One region of the Rhizobium sp. USDA 3886 genome, then DNA from elsewhere that is predicted to be linked to it. Evidence: riboswitches for the same ligand, from Rfam matches in the RefSeq annotation. Region 1 holds a riboswitch; the other holds the start of a gene.

What was found. A riboswitch is a leader RNA that binds a small molecule or an ion and turns the genes downstream of it on or off. The one in region 1 is predicted to bind S-adenosylmethionine.
Region 2: it holds a riboswitch for S-adenosylmethionine, as region 1 does, so the genes downstream of both, ACZ9BX_RS12910 (O-succinylhomoserine sulfhydrylase) here and metA (homoserine O-acetyltransferase MetA) in region 1, are expected to answer to the same signal.

Annotation. Positions count from the first base shown of each region.
Region 1 is NZ_JBWCDC010000001.1:3,282,474-3,291,586, reverse strand. It holds gene epmA (EF-P lysine aminoacylase EpmA) at 1-942, opposite strand, end outside; gene efp (elongation factor P) at 1,094-1,663, shown strand; gene ACZ9BX_RS16660 (SIS domain-containing protein) at 1,720-2,448, opposite strand; gene nagA (N-acetylglucosamine-6-phosphate deacetylase) at 2,464-3,615, opposite strand; gene ACZ9BX_RS16650 (SIS domain-containing protein) at 3,615-4,646, opposite strand; gene ACZ9BX_RS16645 (GntR family transcriptional regulator) at 4,643-5,416, opposite strand; gene ACZ9BX_RS16640 (aldose epimerase family protein) at 5,533-6,555, opposite strand; gene metA (homoserine O-acetyltransferase MetA) at 6,676-7,599, opposite strand; SAM riboswitch at 7,660-7,737, opposite strand; gene ACZ9BX_RS16630 (ABC transporter ATP-binding protein/permease) at 7,890-9,113, shown strand, end outside.
Region 2 is NZ_JBWCDC010000001.1:2,511,766-2,520,878, forward strand. It holds tRNA gene ACZ9BX_RS12900 (tRNA-Gly) at 23-96, opposite strand; gene ACZ9BX_RS12905 (2'-deoxycytidine 5'-triphosphate deaminase) at 142-1,236, opposite strand; SAM riboswitch at 1,310-1,388, shown strand; gene ACZ9BX_RS12910 (O-succinylhomoserine sulfhydrylase) at 1,435-2,619, shown strand; gene apaG (Co2+/Mg2+ efflux protein ApaG) at 2,842-3,234, shown strand; gene ACZ9BX_RS12920 (Hsp33 family molecular chaperone) at 3,235-4,230, opposite strand; gene argF (ornithine carbamoyltransferase) at 4,324-5,241, opposite strand; gene ACZ9BX_RS12930 (acetylornithine transaminase) at 5,282-6,481, opposite strand; gene ACZ9BX_RS12935 (GcrA family cell cycle regulator) at 6,902-7,435, shown strand; gene phoB (phosphate regulon transcriptional regulator PhoB) at 7,506-8,189, opposite strand; gene phoU (phosphate signaling complex protein PhoU) at 8,224-8,937, opposite strand; gene pstB (phosphate ABC transporter ATP-binding protein PstB) at 8,972-9,113, opposite strand, start outside.

The sequences.
Region 1 (9,113 bases):
CGCATTAAGGAAATCCTCGTCGACCGGGTAGCGTTCACCGTATATGCGCGCTTTCTCAGCCATCTCGATCTCGAAACGGCGGCGTTGTTCTGCCGCATTGGTAAGTTCGCCGAAGCCGTTCGCCAACTCGACACCGCAGGCATAGAGCTCGAAACGCTCCGCCACTCGCGGATCGCGCGCCGAGGGACGGGCAAGTGCGGCCTCGGAAACCGGGTATTCGTCAAGAATGGTCACCCGCCCGAAACCTAAGTGCGGCTCTATCTTTTCAACAAGCGCGCGGCTGAAAAGATCAGCCCAGCTGTCGTCGGCAGAAACGCGGATGCCATTCCGGCGCAGTTCGGAAGCCAAATACTCCCGGTCAGTCGATCCATCTGCGGCGATCGACGCCAGCAGGTCAATGCCTCCATAGCGCTCGAATGCCTCTGCGACACTGATGCGTTCAGGCCCAGCAAAGGGGTCGGTCTCGGCGCCCCGGTAGGCCAGCTTCGGCGTCTTGATGGTTTCGGCGGCCAGCGCCAGAAGCCGCACGCAATCCATCATCAGCGTCTCGTAGCTTTCGCCAGCACGATACCATTCCAGCATCGTGAATTCGGGATGATGCAGCGGGCCGCGCTCGCGGTTGCGATAGACATGCGCGAAGCAGGCAATGCGTTGCTCGCCGGCCGAGAGCAGCTTCTTGCAGGCAAATTCCGGCGAAGTGTGCAGGTAGAATGGCGTCGCCTGTCCGTCTGTCGTCAGCGCCTCCGTTGCGAAAGCGTGCAGATGCGCCTCGTTTCCCGGCGAAACCTGCAGTGTCGCCGTGTCAACCTCGATGAAATCCTCGCGAGCGAAGTAGCCGCGCAGCGCCCCCTGGATTGCATTCCGCCCGATCAGGAAAGGGCGGCGATCCGCATGGACGCTCGGCGTCCACCAGGGAGACGCTTTGGCGCTGACAAGGTTCATACTCAGCTTTCTTCGTCTAGCCAGCCAATGCGAGGGCTGGCCTTTTGCCGGATTTTAGGTTAGTTGCGCCCCAACGAAAAACAATTTGCGTCATCGGGGCCTTTTCGACAGTCCCTCTACGACGCCAAAAGCCGAGTTACAAGGAAGTCTTATGGTCAAGGTCATCGCCTCTTCGGTCCGCAAGGGCAACGTTCTCGACGTCGACGGCAAACTCTACGTCGTTCTCACCGCGCAGAACTTCCACCCTGGCAAGGGCACGCCAGTCACCCAGGTGGACATGCGCCGGATCGTTGATGGCGTAAAGGTCTCCGAGCGCTGGCGCACGACAGAGCAGGTCGAGCGCGCCTTCGTCGAAGACGTGAACTTCCAGTTCCTCTACGAAGACGGCGAAGGCTTCCACTTCATGAACCCGGCGAACTACGACCAGGTTGTCGTCGACAATGAAACGATGGGCGACCAGAAGGCTTACCTCCAGGAAGGCATGACGTGCGTTCTGTCGATCCATGAAGGCATTCCGCTGGCGATCCAACTACCGCGCCACGTCACGCTCGAGATCGTCGAGACGGAACCGGTCGTCAAAGGGCAGACGGCGTCTTCCTCCTACAAGCCGGCAATGCTTTCGAACGGCGTGCGCACCATGGTGCCGCCGCATATCAACGCCGGCACCCGCGTCGTTGTCGCAACGGAAGACAACTCCTACGTCGAACGCGCCAAGGATTGATCCTTCGGACATGTCAGACAGAGAGGCCGGCCTGACGCCGGCCTTTTTTGTTGTGCTTAGAGATGAGGATTACGCGGCCGGTATTTCTTGACGAGCTGCTGGTTGACGGCAGCAGCCCCCGGCATGTTGGCGCTGAGATAGACCGGTGCATCGCCGGACTTCGAAAGCTCCGCCGCGACCTCCGCAAAGATCGCATTCAGCACCGTTGCTCCGACTGCCGTCGACACCGGGCCGACCTTGAGGCCGCTTCCAGCCAGATCGAGCACGGCATCGCCGGGCGGAAGGCCGTTGTCCAGCACTACATCTGCGATATCCGCGAGCCGCCGGCGGCCGTTGGCAATCGCGCTTGAGTAGGCAAGCGAGGTAATGGCAATCACCTTGGCGCCGATCTCGCGGCCATAATCCGCAGCCTCGATCGGTGCGGCATTCACGCCCGAGTTCGAAGCAATGACGATGACATCGCCCGGTTGCATGCCGTAGCGCTCCAACACCGGACGGACGAGACCCTCCGTGCGCTCATAGACTGAGCTGATGACCGCCCCCTCGTGCAGCATGGCAGAGCCGACCAGAACTGGCACGGTGAAGGCCAGACCGCCGGCGCGATAGTGCACCTCCTCAGCCAGCATATGCGAATGGCCAGTGCCGAATACATAAACGCGCTTGTCGTCACGTGCCGCATCGAGGATTGCTGCGGCCGCCTTCGCCATCGGTTCTTCAAGACTTTTCTTCAAAGCCTCCAAACGGCCGATCAGATTGGAAAAATAAGCATCCGTAACCGCGGTCATGGCATTTCCTTCACTTCAGGCCGCTTCGCCGCCGATCCAAGTGGCAGTAACTTCGATCGCATCCGTCAGATGCACGAGGTCGGCGCGCGCTCCCGGTGAAAGATGGCCATAATCATCGAGCCGGAGAGAGCGGGCCGGATAAAGCGTTGCCATGCGCAGTGCCTCGGAAAGCGTCAGATCAAGATAGGTGACGCCATAGCGGATGGTCGACGCCATATCGACATCGGATCCGGCAAGCGTTCCGTCCGAAAGCACCAGCTTCGAGCAGAAGCCCCCCTTCTCACGCCGAACGGTGCGGCCGTTCAATGTGAACGTATCTTTTTCGGATCCAACCAGCGACATGGCGTCCGTCACGAAGAAGAGCTTACCCTCCCCGCGCTTGGCACGAAGTGCCGTGCGCAGCGCTTTCGGATCGACATGGTGGCCGTCGGCGATGATGCCGCACCACGTCGACGGATGGTCGATCGCGGCCCCGACCAGACCCGGCGCGCGATGGCCCATCTGGCTCATGGCGTTGAAAAGATGAGTGACGCCGCGCGCACCGGCATCGAACCGCTCTTCCGCGGCTTCGCTGGAACAATCCGAATGACCGATGCTAACGATGACGCCGGCTTCGCTCAGTTCGCGAACTTGCGCGACCGTCACCTGCTCGGCCGCCATTGTCACGAGCAGCGTACCGATGGCCTCGCGGGCGCGGATTAAGGCTTTGACATCCCTGTCTTCGACCGAGCGCATCAGTTCGGCAAGATGCGCACCTTTACGGGCGGGTGCCAGATGCGGACCTTCCAGATGAAGGCCGGCCACGCCGCGGTTGGTTTTGACCGCATCCTTCGCTGCCTCGATCGCCGCCGCCGTCGCCTCTGCCGTATCGGTGATCAGCGTCGGCAGCAGTGCCGTCGTGCCGTAACGCCGGTGCCCCTCGGCGATGATATGCATTGACGATGCCGACGGCTCATCGTTCAGCATACGCCCACCGCCGCCATTCACCTGCGCATCGACGAAACCTGCCGAAAGCACGCCGCCGTCAAGCAAGATCGTCTCGCGCTCGGGCAATCCGTTGCGCGGAACGATGGCCTCGACCCGGCTATTAGTAACGATCAGCGCTTTTCCGTCGTGGAACCTCTCGCCGTCGAAGATGCGGGCACCGGTGAAAATCTTGCGGGGCATCATATCGTCTCCGTGACTTTGAGCAGGTTCGCCGGCTTATCCGGATCGAAACCCTTGCGGCGCGTAACCGACTCGATCAGGCGATAGTAGACGAGAAGCGACACCAGCGGATCGAGCAGGCCGTTGCCCGTCGTCGGCACGCGCAGATTGACCCCGGAAAGCGGTTGCGCCGAAAACGGCACCGTCGTTGCGCCGAGCTTCTGCAACCGTTCCAGCGCTTGAACGTTGTTGGCATAGGCCGCATCGTCGGGCATGAAGGCGACGATCGGGAAACCCGGCTGTACGAGACGCATCGGGCCATGCATCAGTTCGGCCAGCGAGAAGGCTTCCGCGTGAAGGCCGGACGTTTCCTTGGCTTTCAGCGCGGCCTCAAGCGCGATCGCGAATGCCGGACCGCGGCCTGCTGTATAAAGCGAGGTCGCATCGAAGAGCACGTCTTCTGCGGCACCTGTATCGATACCCACAGTCGCCGATAGAGCCTCCGGCAATTTCTCCAATGAGGCTTGCAGATCAGCCTTGCTGCCAATCGCAGCCGTGACGCCGGCAAGCGCTGCGACCGAGGCAATGAACGACTTGGTCGCGGCAACGCTCTTTTCTGCACCCGCATTGAGGTCCAGAACGATATCCGCCTGCTTCGCAAGCGGGCTGTCAGTGACGTTCACGACGGCGATCGTCTTCGCGCCGCCGCGTTTGGCGGCTTCCTGAAGGGCGACGATATCCGGGCTGGCGCCCGATTGCGAAACCGTGAAGTGAACGCCACCCTTCAGCTGCAGAGGTGTACCATAGACAGACGCGATCGATGGGCCGACAGAGGCCACGGGAACACCGGTGGTGATTTCAAAGAGATACTTGAAGAAGGTTGCGGCATGGTCCGAAGAGCCGCGCGCGGCCGTCGTCACGACGCTCGGACGAGCCGAGGAAAACAGCTTGGCGATCTCGGCGAACACCGGCTTTTCCTTTTGAAGCAGCGAGGCGACCACGTCCGGCGACTGACCCGCCTCCTGCAGCATCAGCGACTGGTTCTCACTCATAGGTCATCTCCAATTCTCAGTTCGGCTACGAAATCATAGGCATCGCCGCGGTAATGCGAGCGGGTGTATTCCACGACGCGCTGATCTTCCAGGCGGGAAATCCGTTCGATCAAAAGCGCCGGCGCACCGGTCTTCACATTCAGCATCGAGGCCGAGGAAGGGTCGAGCGTCACGGCGGTTAGCCGCTGCAGAGCACGCACCGGCCTGTGGCCGCTTGCCGCCAGCGCATCATAAAGCGATCCCTCGCCGCCAGCATTGTTGCCGAGGAACTTGACCGGCACAACTGCCCGTTCGATCGCCAGCGGCAAGCCATCCGCAAGGCGCAGACGATCCAAGCGCAGAACGGTCTCATCCTGCCCCAAACCGAGGAGGAAGGATTCTTCCGGCGACGGCGAATTGATCGTACGGGACAGTATCCTTGCCGCCGGCGAACGGCCACGTGACCGCATATCGGCCGAGAAAGACGAAAGACGCCAGAGCGGCTGCTCCATGCGCTCGACCTTGCTGGAAACGAAAGTACCGCTGCCGTGTCGCGACTCCAATGCACCGGAACTCATCAGATCACGATAGGCGGTCCGCACTGTCACGCGGCCAAGCTTCAGGGCCTCGGCGAGGTCACGCTCTCCGGGAAGAGGCGCCCCCGGCTTAAGAAGGCCTTCCTGAATGAGGCCCGTCAAAGCCAGTGCCAACCGCTTGTACAGCGGTCCCGCCATCACGTCATCGCGCAGACCGCGGGCATTGAGCTCCGCTACCAGACTGGTTCTATCCATGGATAGGCAATAGAACCTATTTAGAACCACTTTTCAAGTTGAATCTATATAGGCAAAATAAAACCCTCGTGACGGGGCACGAGGGGTCAAGGGCGAAGCAATAATCCCCGCAGAGATCAGCTCTTCGTGAAGATGTAGTCCGTCTCCTGCCGCAGCACGTCGCCTGGGTGCAGCACCGCATTCGGAAAGCCTTCGTGATTGATCGCATCCGGCCAGACCTGCGTTTCAAGGCAGAAACCGGCAAAGGGCCCGTATTTCCGGCCGCCGATGCCCGGTACCGCAACGTCGAGCTTGAAGCCGGCATAGAACTGCACGCCCGGTTCGGTAGTCCGAACCTCCAGCGAGACACCGGAATTGACGCTGCGTGCCAGAACGACGGAGCGCTTTGCCGTGCGTTCCGTCGAAAGGCAGAAATTATGATCGTAAAGCGCCTGCTCTCCACCTTCGAGCCGCTTCATCGGCGCCATTTCGCGGAAATCGAACACCGTGCCTTCGACCGGACGGACCTCGCCGGTCGGAATCTGCTTGTCATTGGTCGGTAGATAATGATCGGCAGCGATCATGATGTCGTGGCCGAGCGCATCCTCGCGGCCGTCGAGGTTGAAATAGGCATGCTGGCAGACATTGGCGAGCGTCGGCTGGTCGGTGGTCGTTTCATAGAGAACCGAGAACTCGCCATTGCCATGGACCCGGTAAGTCGCCTGGACCGTGCAATTGCCCGGATAGCCGGCACGGCCGTCCGGATCGACGATCTTCAGCACGACGCGATCGACCTCATGCTCGACGATCGTCCAGTTGCGCTTGGCGATATTGTCGCTTCCGCCATGCAGATGCGAAACGCCCTTTTCGTTGAGTTCGAGCTGATAGGCCTTGCCATCGAGCATGAACTTGCCATCGCCGATGCGGTTGGCGCAGCGGCCGGGCGTCGCGCCGAAATAGGAGGAATGGGCCGGATAGCTGGCAAAGTCGTCGAAGCCGAGCAGGAGAGGGGCATCATGCCCATCGAGCCGGAGATCCTGTATGACCGCACCCCACGTCATGATCTTGGCGGTGAGACCGCCGCCCTTGATCTCGACGCGATAGACGGTTTCGCCGTCTTTCGCCGTTCCGAAAATTTCCCGTTCCAGCTTTTCTGACATGGTCCGCCATTCCCAATCTGTGTTGATTTCAGGTCGCGAACCTGCCCCCATTTGCCAAGGACCGCAACCACCAAGCACAAAAAGAAACGCTGCAGCCGCAAGGTCAGCGGCGGCTGCAGCTCAGATTTTTGTGCCGATTTCGTCGAGATTATAAGGCGTCGTCTGGTAAATCTCGTTGATCCAGTTGCCGAAGAGCAGATGCGCGTGGCTGCGCCAGCGGTTCTGGGGTGCGAGCGACGGATCGTTATGCGGGAAATAATTGTGCGGCATCTTGATCGGCACCCCGGCATTCACGTCGCGGAAATATTCGTCCGAAAGCGACGTGGAGTCGTATTCCACATGGTTGAACATGTAGAGCCGCTTGCCTTTTTCCTCGTGCGCGAGACACACGCCCATCTCATCGGATTCCATGAGGATTTCGAGGTTTGCGGATTTTTCGATATCGGCGCGCCGGACCTCGGTCCAGCGTGAAACCGGCACCTCGAAATTATCGGAAAAGCCGTTGAGGTAGACAGATGAGGGCTTGAGGTTCTTGTGACGATAGACGCCGAAGGCCTTTTCCTTGAGCTCGTATTTCGGAACCTTGTGGAAATGGTAGATCGCCGCCATTGCGCCCCAGCAAACATTCATGCTCGAATGAACGTTCGTCTCGGTCCAATCGAAGATCTGCTCCATTTCTTTCCAATAGGTCACGTCCTCGTAAGGCAGAGCCTCGATCGGCGCGCCGGTGATAATGAAGCCGTCGAACTTGCGATGCTTTACCTCTTCCCAGGTCTGGTAGAAGGCAAGCAAATGATCTTCGGACGTGTTCCTGGCCCTATGGTTTCCAATGCGGACCAGCGAGAGCTCCACCTGCAGCGGCGAAGCGCCCACGAGGCGAGCCATTTGCAACTCCGTCTTGATCTTGTTCGGCATGAGATTGAGAAGCCCGATCTGCAAAGGGCGGATATCCTGACGGATCGCCGCCGTTTCGGTCATCACTCGCACGCCCTCATGAACGAGAGTTTCGAAAGCGGGCAGGGTATCGGGGATCTTGATAGGCATTGCGGTCACTCGATCAAACAAAGGTACCGGCAAACAAAAACCGGCGGCGAAAGAATCGCTACCGGTCCGCACGCGGCCCTTTAGCGATTTATTTAACGTGGCTGCAAGCCGGCCGGCCAAATCACCACGGAGCACACTAAATAGCGCTGGAGCCCACGCGAATCAATCGCGATTCTCGAAGTGGCGCGTTGAACCAAGGTAACTCACGCGTTAATGACTGGTAGAATCTGTTGATAGACAGGGCGCGTCACCATGTTAATCAAAGATCATGATCCGCATGGAAGAGCATAATGGCAGACGACGTCAAAGTCAGACCGAGCATTCAAGGACAGGATAGGGTAGGTTACGATCTGAGCCTCGGATATCGCCTGAAGCTGATGTTTGCGGCATTCTGGAATTCGAAGGTTCGCAGCAAGATCGTACTTCTCGCGCTGATTCTAGTTGCTGTGATTCTGGCGACCGCTTATGGCCAGGTTATCTTGAATCGCTGGAATGCGCCGTTCTACGATTCCCTGCAACGCCGGGACGTCACCGAATTCTTCCATCAGCTTCAGGTTTTCGCGCTGATTGCCAGTTCACTGCTGCTCCTGAACGTCGGCCAGGCGTGGCTCAATCAGATGACCGCGCTTTACATGCGCGAAGGGCTAACCCGCGATCTCGTGGATCAATGGCTGAAACGCAAGCGTGCGCTGCGCCTCGCTTCAACCGGGCTGATCGGCGTCAATCCGGACCAGCGATTGCATGAAGACGCCCGCAATCTTGCGGAAAGCACGACCGGCCTCACGCTCGGCCTCCTCCAGTCGACGATCCTGCTTGTCAGCTTCATCGGCGTTCTCTGGGAGCTTTCGAGCGGCTTCGTCTTCCATTTCCGCACCTATGCCTTTGCCATCCCAGGATATATGGTCTGGGCCGCGATCTTTTATGCGGCGTCCGCCTCGATTCTCAGCCAGATCGTCGGCCGGAAACTGGTGAGGCTGAACGCCGACCGCTTTTCCAAGGAGGCGGAGCTTCGCTTTTCACTGATGCATGCCAACGAGAATATGCCGGCGATTACCGTTGCCCGCGGCGAGGAAAACGAACGTCAGCGGATCAATGGAGACATCACCTCGGTACTCGCCATCCTGAAGCGCCTGACGATGGCGACCACCAACCTCACCTGGGTTTCGGCCGGCTACGGCTGGCTGGTCATCGTCATTCCGATCATCGTTGCCGCTCCCGCCTATTTTTCGGGAAGCCTGACATTCGGTGAACTGATGATGTCCGTCGGCGCCTTTAACCAGGTGAACACCGCACTGCGCTGGTATGTCGCCAATTTTGGTCCGATTGCCGAATGGCGTGCCACGCTGATGCGCGTGACTGATTTCCGCCACGCCTTGCAGGGCATGGACGAGCCGCTCAATCCGAAGAATGCGATCGCCTACGAGGATAACGCGGATACGCTGACCCTCAGGAATGTCACGATCGCAGCCAAGCTCGGCGAGGAGATCGACCAGTGCGGCGGCTTTGCCGTTCGC
Region 2 (9,113 bases), 770 kb from region 1:
ATACTTAAGTTATTGAAGTTGCTGGAGCGGGTGAAGGGAATCGAACCCTCGTATTCAGCTTGGGAAGCTGCTGCTCTACCATTGAGCTACACCCGCAATGACGGAAGCCTTCCAACAGATGGATGGCGGTGTCAAGGCATCTCAGATGCGGAAATGTTTGGAGAGCTTCAGGCCCTGAGCCTGATAGTTCGATCCAAGGCCGGAGCCATAGAGGCTTTCGGGCTTTTCCAGCATGTGCTCGTAAACCAGGCGGCCGACGATCTGGCCGTCCTCGAGGATGAAGGGCACTTCGTGGCTGCGGACCTCGAGGACGGCACGGCTGCCCATGCCGCCGGCGGGCGCGTGGCCGAAGCCCGGGTCAAAGAAGCCGGCGTAATGCACGCGAAACTCGCCGACCAGCGGATCAAAGGGCGTCATTTCGGCGGCATAGTGCGGCGGAACGTGCACGGCCTCGCGCGAAACGAGGATATAGAACTCATCCGGGTCGAGGATCAGCTCGTTGCTGCCGCGACTGTAAAGCGGCTCCCAAAAATCGAAGATATCGTGCTCGGCCTTCTTGTCGACATCGACGACGGCCGTGTGATGCTTGCCGCGATAGCCGATCAAGCCCTCCTTGTCGCCAGCCAGGTCGATCGAGAGCGCAATGCCGCCGCCGGAAACGTTGGGCTTGGCGCTTGCGACCAGCGTTTCCGCATCATGCAGCGCCTGCAGCTCCGGCTCGCCGAGAATCGAATGCCCGACGCGGAAACGTATCTGCGAGAGGCGCGAGCCGCGGCGCACGACGACGGGGAACGTGCGCGGGCTGATTTCCAGATAGAGCGGGCCGGAATAACCGGCAGGAATCTTGTCGAATTCCTGCGCGTAGTCGGTAATGACGCGGGTGAAGATGTCGAGGCGGCCGGTCGAGCTTTTAGGATTGGCCGAGGCAGACATTTCAGTCGGAAGATCGAGCCGCTCCATCAGAGGCACGATATAGACGCAGCCCGTTTCGAGCACGGCACCTTCGGAGAGGTCGATGACATGCAGGCTCAGCCGGTCGAGCTTGTCGGCAACGAGATGCGATGGACCCGGCATGAAACTGGCCCTAACGCGGAACGCCTTGGCGCCCAGGCGCAGGTCCAGGCTGGCCGGCTGGATCTGATCGCGGTCCAGTTCCCGCTCCGTCGTGAGGCGGCCGGTTTCAAACAACGCGGCTATTGCGCGATCGGCCAAGATTCCAGTTTCGCGAGCCATCATGCTCCATCCATAATTCGCTTCCGACAAAACCAAACTCAAGGAATTGACGCAAGAAGCTAACAGCAGTATTGCAGCTTTATCCCGTGGTGATTTGGCCGGTCGGCTTGCAGCCACGTTAAAAAAGTGGCTAAAAAGACCGGGTATGAAACCGGTCTGCTTTTGCGGCCGGTTTTTTTGTTGTTTGAAGGTGGTGATGGCATGAGCAAGACTTGGCGCCCGGCAACTCAACTCGTTCACGGCGGAACCCTGCGCTCGCAATATGGCGAGACTTCGGAAGCGATCTTCCTGACGCAGGGTTTCGTCTACGATACGTCGGAAGCGGCTGAAGCCCGCTTCAAGGGCGAGACGGACGGCTTTATCTACGCCCGCTACGGAAGCCCGACCAACGACATGTTCGAAAAGCGGATGTGTGCGCTCGAAGGCGCCGAAGACGCCCGCGCCACCGCTTCTGGCATGGCTGCCGTCACCGCGGCGATCCTCTGCCAATTAAAGGCCGGCGACCATATCGTTGCCGCCCGTGCGCTCTTCGGCTCCTGCCGGTGGGTTGTCGAAACGCTGGCGCCGAAATACGGTATCGAATGCACGCTCATCGACGGCCGCTACCTCGAAAACTGGGAAAAGGCGATCCGTCCGGCGACGAAGGTCTTCTTCCTTGAAAGCCCGACGAACCCGACGCTGGAAGTGATCGATATCGCAGGTGTTGCCAAGCTCGCCAATCAGATCGGCGCGAAGGTGGTCGTCGACAACGTCTTTGCGACGCCGCTCTTCCAGAAGCCTCTGGAACTCGGCGCCCATATCGTCGTCTATTCCGCGACCAAGCATATCGACGGCCAGGGCCGCTGCCTCGGCGGCGTCGTGCTTTCCGACAAGGAATGGATCGACGAAAACCTGCACGACTACTTCCGCCATACAGGCCCGGCCATGTCGCCATTCAATGCCTGGACGCTTCTGAAGGGCATCGAAACGCTACCGCTGCGCGTCAAGCAGCAGACGGCAAGTGCGGCCACGATCGCCGACTTCCTCGCCGAGCAGAGGCAGGTGGCAAACGTGATCTATCCGGGGCGCAAGGACCATCCACAGGCCGACATCATCGCCAAGCAGATGTCCGGCGGCTCCACGCTCGTCGCATTCGAGCTGAAGGGCGGGAAGGAAGCCGCCTTCGCGTTGCAAAATGCGCTCGATATCATCAAAATCTCAAACAATCTCGGCGATTCCAAGAGCCTGATCACCCATCCGGCAACCACGACGCACAAGAACCTGACCGACGAAGCGCGCGCGGAACTTGGCATTTCCGCCGGCACGGTTCGCCTTTCGCTCGGCATCGAGGATGCAGAAGACCTCATCGAAGATTTCGCTCAGGCTCTTTCAAAGGTTAGGTCCTGAACTTGCAATAGCGACGGCCGGACCTTGCCGGCCCGGCCGGATGCTCCACCTAATAAATGGCGCAAGAGTCTTGCTTCAATGCGGAAATGAACTTTGATAATTAGGATTAATGTTCGAAACGACGTGTAATCACGCTGTTTGAAGGATGATGCATGTGCCGTTTCTTGACGGATCGAGCGCTGCATAAGATACGGGTAACATATCTTGGCTATGGTGTAAGGCATGTACCGCGCCCTCACACGAGATATCGAAGTCGTCGTCGAGCCCTTTTATCTGGAGGAGCAATCCGATCCGGACGACGATCGCTATGTCTGGGGCTACCGGATCGTTATCAGCAATAAATCGGACCTGACCGTGCGGCTCATCAATCGCTACTGGAACATCACCGATCAGAGCGGCATCGTGGACGAAGTGAGTGGCCCGGGCGTCGTGGGCGAGCAGCCCCGGCTGGAACCCGGCGATACCTACGAATACTCATCCGGCTGTCCGCTCGATACGCCCTCCGGCCTCATGTTCGGCCATTACCAGATGGAAACGGATGACGGAGAGCTTTTCGATGTCGAAATACCCGCCTTCTCGCTTGATTCCCCCGGGCTGCTCAGAGTGCTGAACTGATCATTCGGCAGCCGATGCGACCTCCACGACTTCAAAACGATAGGTCGTGGAGCAGAATTCGCAAGTGACGGCGATCTCGCCGTTCTCCTGACTGGCATCGATCTCTTCCTCAGAAAAGCCCTTCAGCACGTTCTTGATCTTGTCGCGCGAGCAACTGCAGCGATCGATGACTTCCCGGGTGCCGAAAACACGCACTCCGCGCTCGTGGAAGAGGCGGAAGAGCAGGCGTTCGATGCCGACCTGCGGATCCGTCAGTTCGTCCGCATCGATGGTGTCGACCAGCGCGCGCGCTTCGGTCCAGGCGTCGTCTTCCTTGTGTGCCAGCGCGGCGTTATCGCCGTCGCCGCCGTGGAGGTCGCGCTGACGCATACGCTCCGGCGCTTCCGGCAAGAATTGGGCAATGAGCCCGCCCGCCCGCCAGCGGTGGCGCGGCTGGCCCGCCTGGTCGCGATCGAGCAGTTCGGCGGCCGCCAGGCGGACGCGCGTCGGGATTTGCTCCGACTGTCGGAAATAGGTGCCGGCGATATCTTCGAGTGAGGTGCCGTCAAGCGCCACGATGCCCTGATAGGGCTGGCTGAACTTGCCCTGGTCGATAGTGAAAGCCAGCACGCCCTTGCCGAGAAGCTGTTCCGGCTCGGTTTCGCCGGCAGCGACCGCCTTGTCGAGCAAGGCCTGATCGAAGCGTGCATAGGCGCGTACGTTCTGCGGCGTCGAGAAATCGGCAACGAGAAGATCGACAGGGCCGTCGCCTTTTGTCTGCACCGTAAATTTGCCTTCGAACTTGAGGGACGTCCCGAGAAGTACCGTCAGCACGATGACTTCGGCAAGCAGCCGGGCGACGGGTGCAGGATAATGATGGCGCGCGAGGATCGCATCCAGCATAGGCCCGAGTTGGACGGCGCGGCCACGCACATCGAGGCCTTCTACCTGAAATGGGACTACGTGATCATCGCCAGCGAAATCGAACTCGCCGAGAGCCCTTGCAATTTCTGCCATGGTCTTACTCCTAGTAGTCCAGGCGGCGGACCAGAGGTCTTTTCGCCCGTGCCGCCACGAGGCCATCAGGCCAGACGTGACGCCCAGTATGGTTCAGATCGCGCCCAGGCACCATGCAAGAATCGACTTTTGCGCATGAAGACGGTTCTCCGCCTCATCGAAGACCACGGATTGCGGGCCATCGATCACATCGTCCGTCACTTCCTCGCCGCGATGGGCGGGCAGGCAATGCATGAACAATGCATCCTTGCCGGCCTTCGCCATCAAAGCCGAATTGACCTGATAGGGCTGGAAGACGTTGTGACCGCGGGCCCGATGTTCCTGATTCATGGAGACCCAGGTATCGGTTACCACACAATCGGCGCCTTCGACCGCACGGTCGGCGTCATGGCCAAGCATGATTTCGGCGCCCTCATTGCGAGCCCAGTTGAGATAGTGATCCTTGGGCTCGGAACCAAGAGGCACAGCCATATTCATGCGATAGCCAAAACGGGCCGCACCTTCGACCAGCGAGTGCAGCACGTTGTTGCCATCGCCGGTCCAGGCAATCGTCTTGCCCCTGATCGGACCGCGATGCTCCTCGAAGGTCATGATATCTGCCATGATCTGGCAGGGATGCGTGTCGTCCGTCAGCGCGTTGATGACCGGCACCGTCGCATGTTCGGCGAGCTCCAGCATGCGGTGGTGCTCCGTGGTGCGGACCATGATCGCATCGACATAGCGCGAGAGCACCTTGGCCGTATCGCCGATCGTCTCGGCGCGGCCAAGCTGCATCTCCGTGCCGGAGAGGAAAAGCGTTTCGCCACCGAGCTGACGCATGCCGACATCGAAGGAAACGCGTGTACGCGTAGAGGGTTTCTCGAAGATCATCGCCAACATCTTGCCCGCGAGCGGCTTATCGCCTTTGCCGGCCTTGAAGGCCTGCTTGCGGACGATCGCATCATCCATGATGGCTCTGAGATCGGATGCGGTTACCGCCGAGAGATCGAGAAAGTGTTTGGGGGAAGCCATGTCGTTCTTACCTGTATGCGCCTTGAGGGGCGTTATCCGTTCAAGCCGTCTTCCTGGTCTTTGCCGCGCGAATGCTTTCGGCAGCGCGCTCGACGCGGGCAAGGCCCTCGCGGGCTTCCTCCGCCGTGACGACCAGAGGTGGAAGGAGACGGATGACATTATCGCCCGCCGGAATGGCCAGAAGATGAGCAGCACGAATGGCCTGCAGCAGTTCGGAAGACGGGACGGCAGCCTTGATGCCGAGCATCAGGCCTTCGCCGCGCACATCTTCGATGATATCCGGATAGCGATCCTTCAGCGAGGCAAGGCCCTGGCGGAAGACGAGCGCCACATCGCGGACATGCTGCAGAAAGCCGTCGGCGAGGATGACGTCGAGCACCGCGCTGCCGACCGCCATGGCAAGCGGATTGCCGCCATAGGTGGAGCCATGCGTGCCGGCCTTCATGCCGGAGGCGGCATCCGCGGTCGCCAGGCAGGCGCCGAGCGGGAAGCCGCCGCCGATACCCTTCGCTACCGCCATGATATCCGGCGTGACGCCCGACCATTCGTGGGCAAAGAGTTTGCCGGTACGGCCAACGCCAGTCTGGACCTCATCGAGGATGAGCAGCAGACCCTTCTCATCGCAGATCTGGCGGAGTGCCTTCATGAACTCATGCGTCGCCGGACGGACACCGCCCTCGCCCTGCACCGGCTCTATGAGGATGCCGGCGGTCGCATCGGTGATCGCTGCGCGGACCGCCTCGATATCGCCGAAGGGGACCTGATCGAAGCCCGGCGCCTTCGGGCCGAAGCCCTCGAGATACTTCTCCTGACCGCCGGCGGCGATTGTCGCCAGCGTGCGGCCATGAAAGGCGCCTTCGAAGGTGATGATGTGGAAGCGCTCGGGATGACCGTTGGAATACTGATAGCGGCGCGCAGTCTTGATCGCGCATTCCAGCGCCTCGGCGCCGGAATTGGTGAAGAACACCTTGTCGGCGAAGGTGACGTCAGTCAGCCGCTTGGCAAGCGCTTCCTGGCCGGGAATTTCATAGATATTCGACAGGTGCCAAACCTTGTCGGCCTGCGCCTTCAGGGCTTCGACAACATGCGGATTGCCGTGGCCGACGGAAGTCACTGCAACGCCTGCGCCAAAATCCAGATATCGTTCGCCGCCTTCAGTGATCAGCCAAACGCCCTCACCTCGCTCGAACCGCAAAGGGGCGCGAGAATAGGTGTCATATAGCGGCGCGGCTTGAGCCATGGCGCGATCTCCTGTCATCGTTAGGGCAACCAGACTCCGGCTAAAAACCGGGTCCGAAAAATTAAAAATGCCGCCTTTCGGCGGCGAGTGCCACTATTGACGTTTCGCACCGCGATGTCAACAAAACTGCGGGCTTCGTGCGCCATGGGACCACCTCCCCGAACGAGGTCATTTATCAACAGCTAATGTTGCAGAAATGACTCGCTCGGGAAGCAAGTTGGGGAAAACTTGAAATTCGATTCATCCGGATTCCCGCGACTCTTGTCACGGAGTCAGCCTCACACTAGGTTAAAACTCAATTACTAGACTGCATGCGGCGGAACTAGTCACCACAATTGGTCAGGCGTTTCCTGCTTCGGATGTATCCGGAGCAAGGGTGGGGGATTCTGCCTTCACAACGCTAAACGGCGGAGACAGGGCATGAACTGGACAGACGAGCGAGTCGAAAAACTCAAAAAGCTTTGGTCCGAAGGACTGAGCGCGAGCCAGATCGCTGCGCAGCTCGGCGGAGTGAGCAGGAACGCGGTGATCGGCAAGGTCCACAGGCTTAGCCTTCCGGGCCGCGCCAAGGCCGGCGGCACCGCGGCGGCCGCACGCGCGCCGAAGCGTAATACCTCGGCTCCGCGCGCACCGAACTATGCATCGCGGATCGCGACCCGCACCGTCACGCGCCAGCAGGGCGCAACGATGCTCAAGGAAGAGATCGAAATCGATCTCATGGAGGAGGTAAACTATCGTCCGGCCGCAAACGTGGTCGTGCCGATCTCCCGCCGCCTCGGCCTGACGGAACTCACGGAACGCACCTGCAAGTGGCCGGTCGGCGATCCGCTGAAGGATGATTTCCACTTCTGCGGTTGCGATAGCCCGGACTCTTCACCCTACTGCAGCTATCATGCGCGCCTTGCCTATCAGCCGGTCAACGAGCGCCGCAGGACAGCAGCTCGCGCAAACTGAGCCGGATAAAAGACAAACGGAAACGGGCCTCGCGGGCCCGTTTTTTGATGTCCGGCAATGGAAGCGGCAATCAGGATTCCATGGAATATCCGGCACCGCGGACGGTGCGAATGACATCCTGCATGTTGGAGAAGTTCAGCGCCTTGCGCAGCCGGCCGACATGGACGTCCACAGTGCGCTCATCGACATAAATGTCGTGGCCCCAGACACCGTCCAGAAGCTGCGAACGCGAGAAAACGCGGCCGGGCGACGACATCAGGAATTCCAGGAGGCGGAATTCGGTGGGGCCGAGGCGAACTTCGCGGCTTTTGCGGTGAACACGATGCGTTTCGCGGTCGAGTTCGATGTCGCCGCATTTCAGCACCGTCGAGAGCACCTCAGGCTTGGCGCGGCGCAGCATCGCCCTGACGCGGGCAACGAGCTCCGGCGTCGAAAACGGCTTGACGACATAGTCGTCGGCGCCGGTCGAAAGGCCGCGGACGCGCTCGCTTTCCTCGCCGCGCGCCGTCAGCATGATGATCGGCAGGCGCTCGGTCTCCGGACGCATGCGCAGGCGGCGGCAAAGCTCTATGCCCGATACGCCCGGCAGCATCCAATCGAGGATCAAAAGGTCCGGCGTGCGCTCCTGAAGCCGGATTTCGGCCTCGTCGCCACGCAGGATGGTATCGACCTCGAAACCTTCGGCCTCAAGGTTATAGCGAAGAAGCACACTCAGTGCCTCTTCGTCTTCAACGACTGCAACTCTCGGGATCATTCGGTTCGGTCTCCTGAGGGCCGGTTCGGAATTGTCATTCCGTGACCGCGCCGACGGTGTTGGCAGTATCGTCCTTCGGACGTTCGCCTTCCGGCTGGGCGCCGGTCGCCATGTAATAGATCGTTTCGGCAATGTTGGTGGCATGGTCGCCGATGCGCTCGATGTTCTTGGCGCAGAAGAGAAGATGCGTGCAGCTGGTGATGTTGCGCGGATCTTCCATCATGTAGGTCAGAAGCTCGCGAAACAGCGAAGTGTACATCGCGTCGATTTCCTCGTCGCGCTCGCGGATCGACTTCGCCCTGTCGGCGGCACGGGTCGTATAGACGTCGAGCACTTCCTTGAGCTGGACGAGCGCCAGTTCGGAAAGATGCTCGAGGCCGCGGGCGAGCTTACGCGGAACGCCGGTGCTTTGCACCGCGATGACGCGCTTGGCCGTGTTCTTGCCGAGATCGCCGACGCGCTCAAGGTCGGCTGCGATACGGATCGAGCCCATGATCTCGCGAAGGTCGGAGGCCATCGGCTGGCGGCGGGCAATGGTGACGACCGCCTTGTCGCCGATCTCGCGTTCGGCATGATCGAGGATCACGTCGTCGGAGATGACCTTCTGGGCCAGAGCCGTATCGCCGTTGACAAGGGCGCGGACTGCGTCGGACACCATCTGCTCGGCAAGCCCACCCATTTCCGAGATGCGGCGGGTTAGGAACTTCAAATCGTCGTCATAGGCAGAAAAGATATGGGTCGATGCCATGGGAATTGTCCTTGAATAGCCTGAACGCCGCAACTCAGCCGAAGCGGCCCATGATGTAATCCTGGGTGCGGGGGTCGTCCGGGTTGGTGAACATCTTGTCGGTGTCGTTCTCCTCGACGAGATTGCCGAGGTGGAACATAGCGGTCCGCTGCGAAACGCGGGCCGCCTGTTGCATC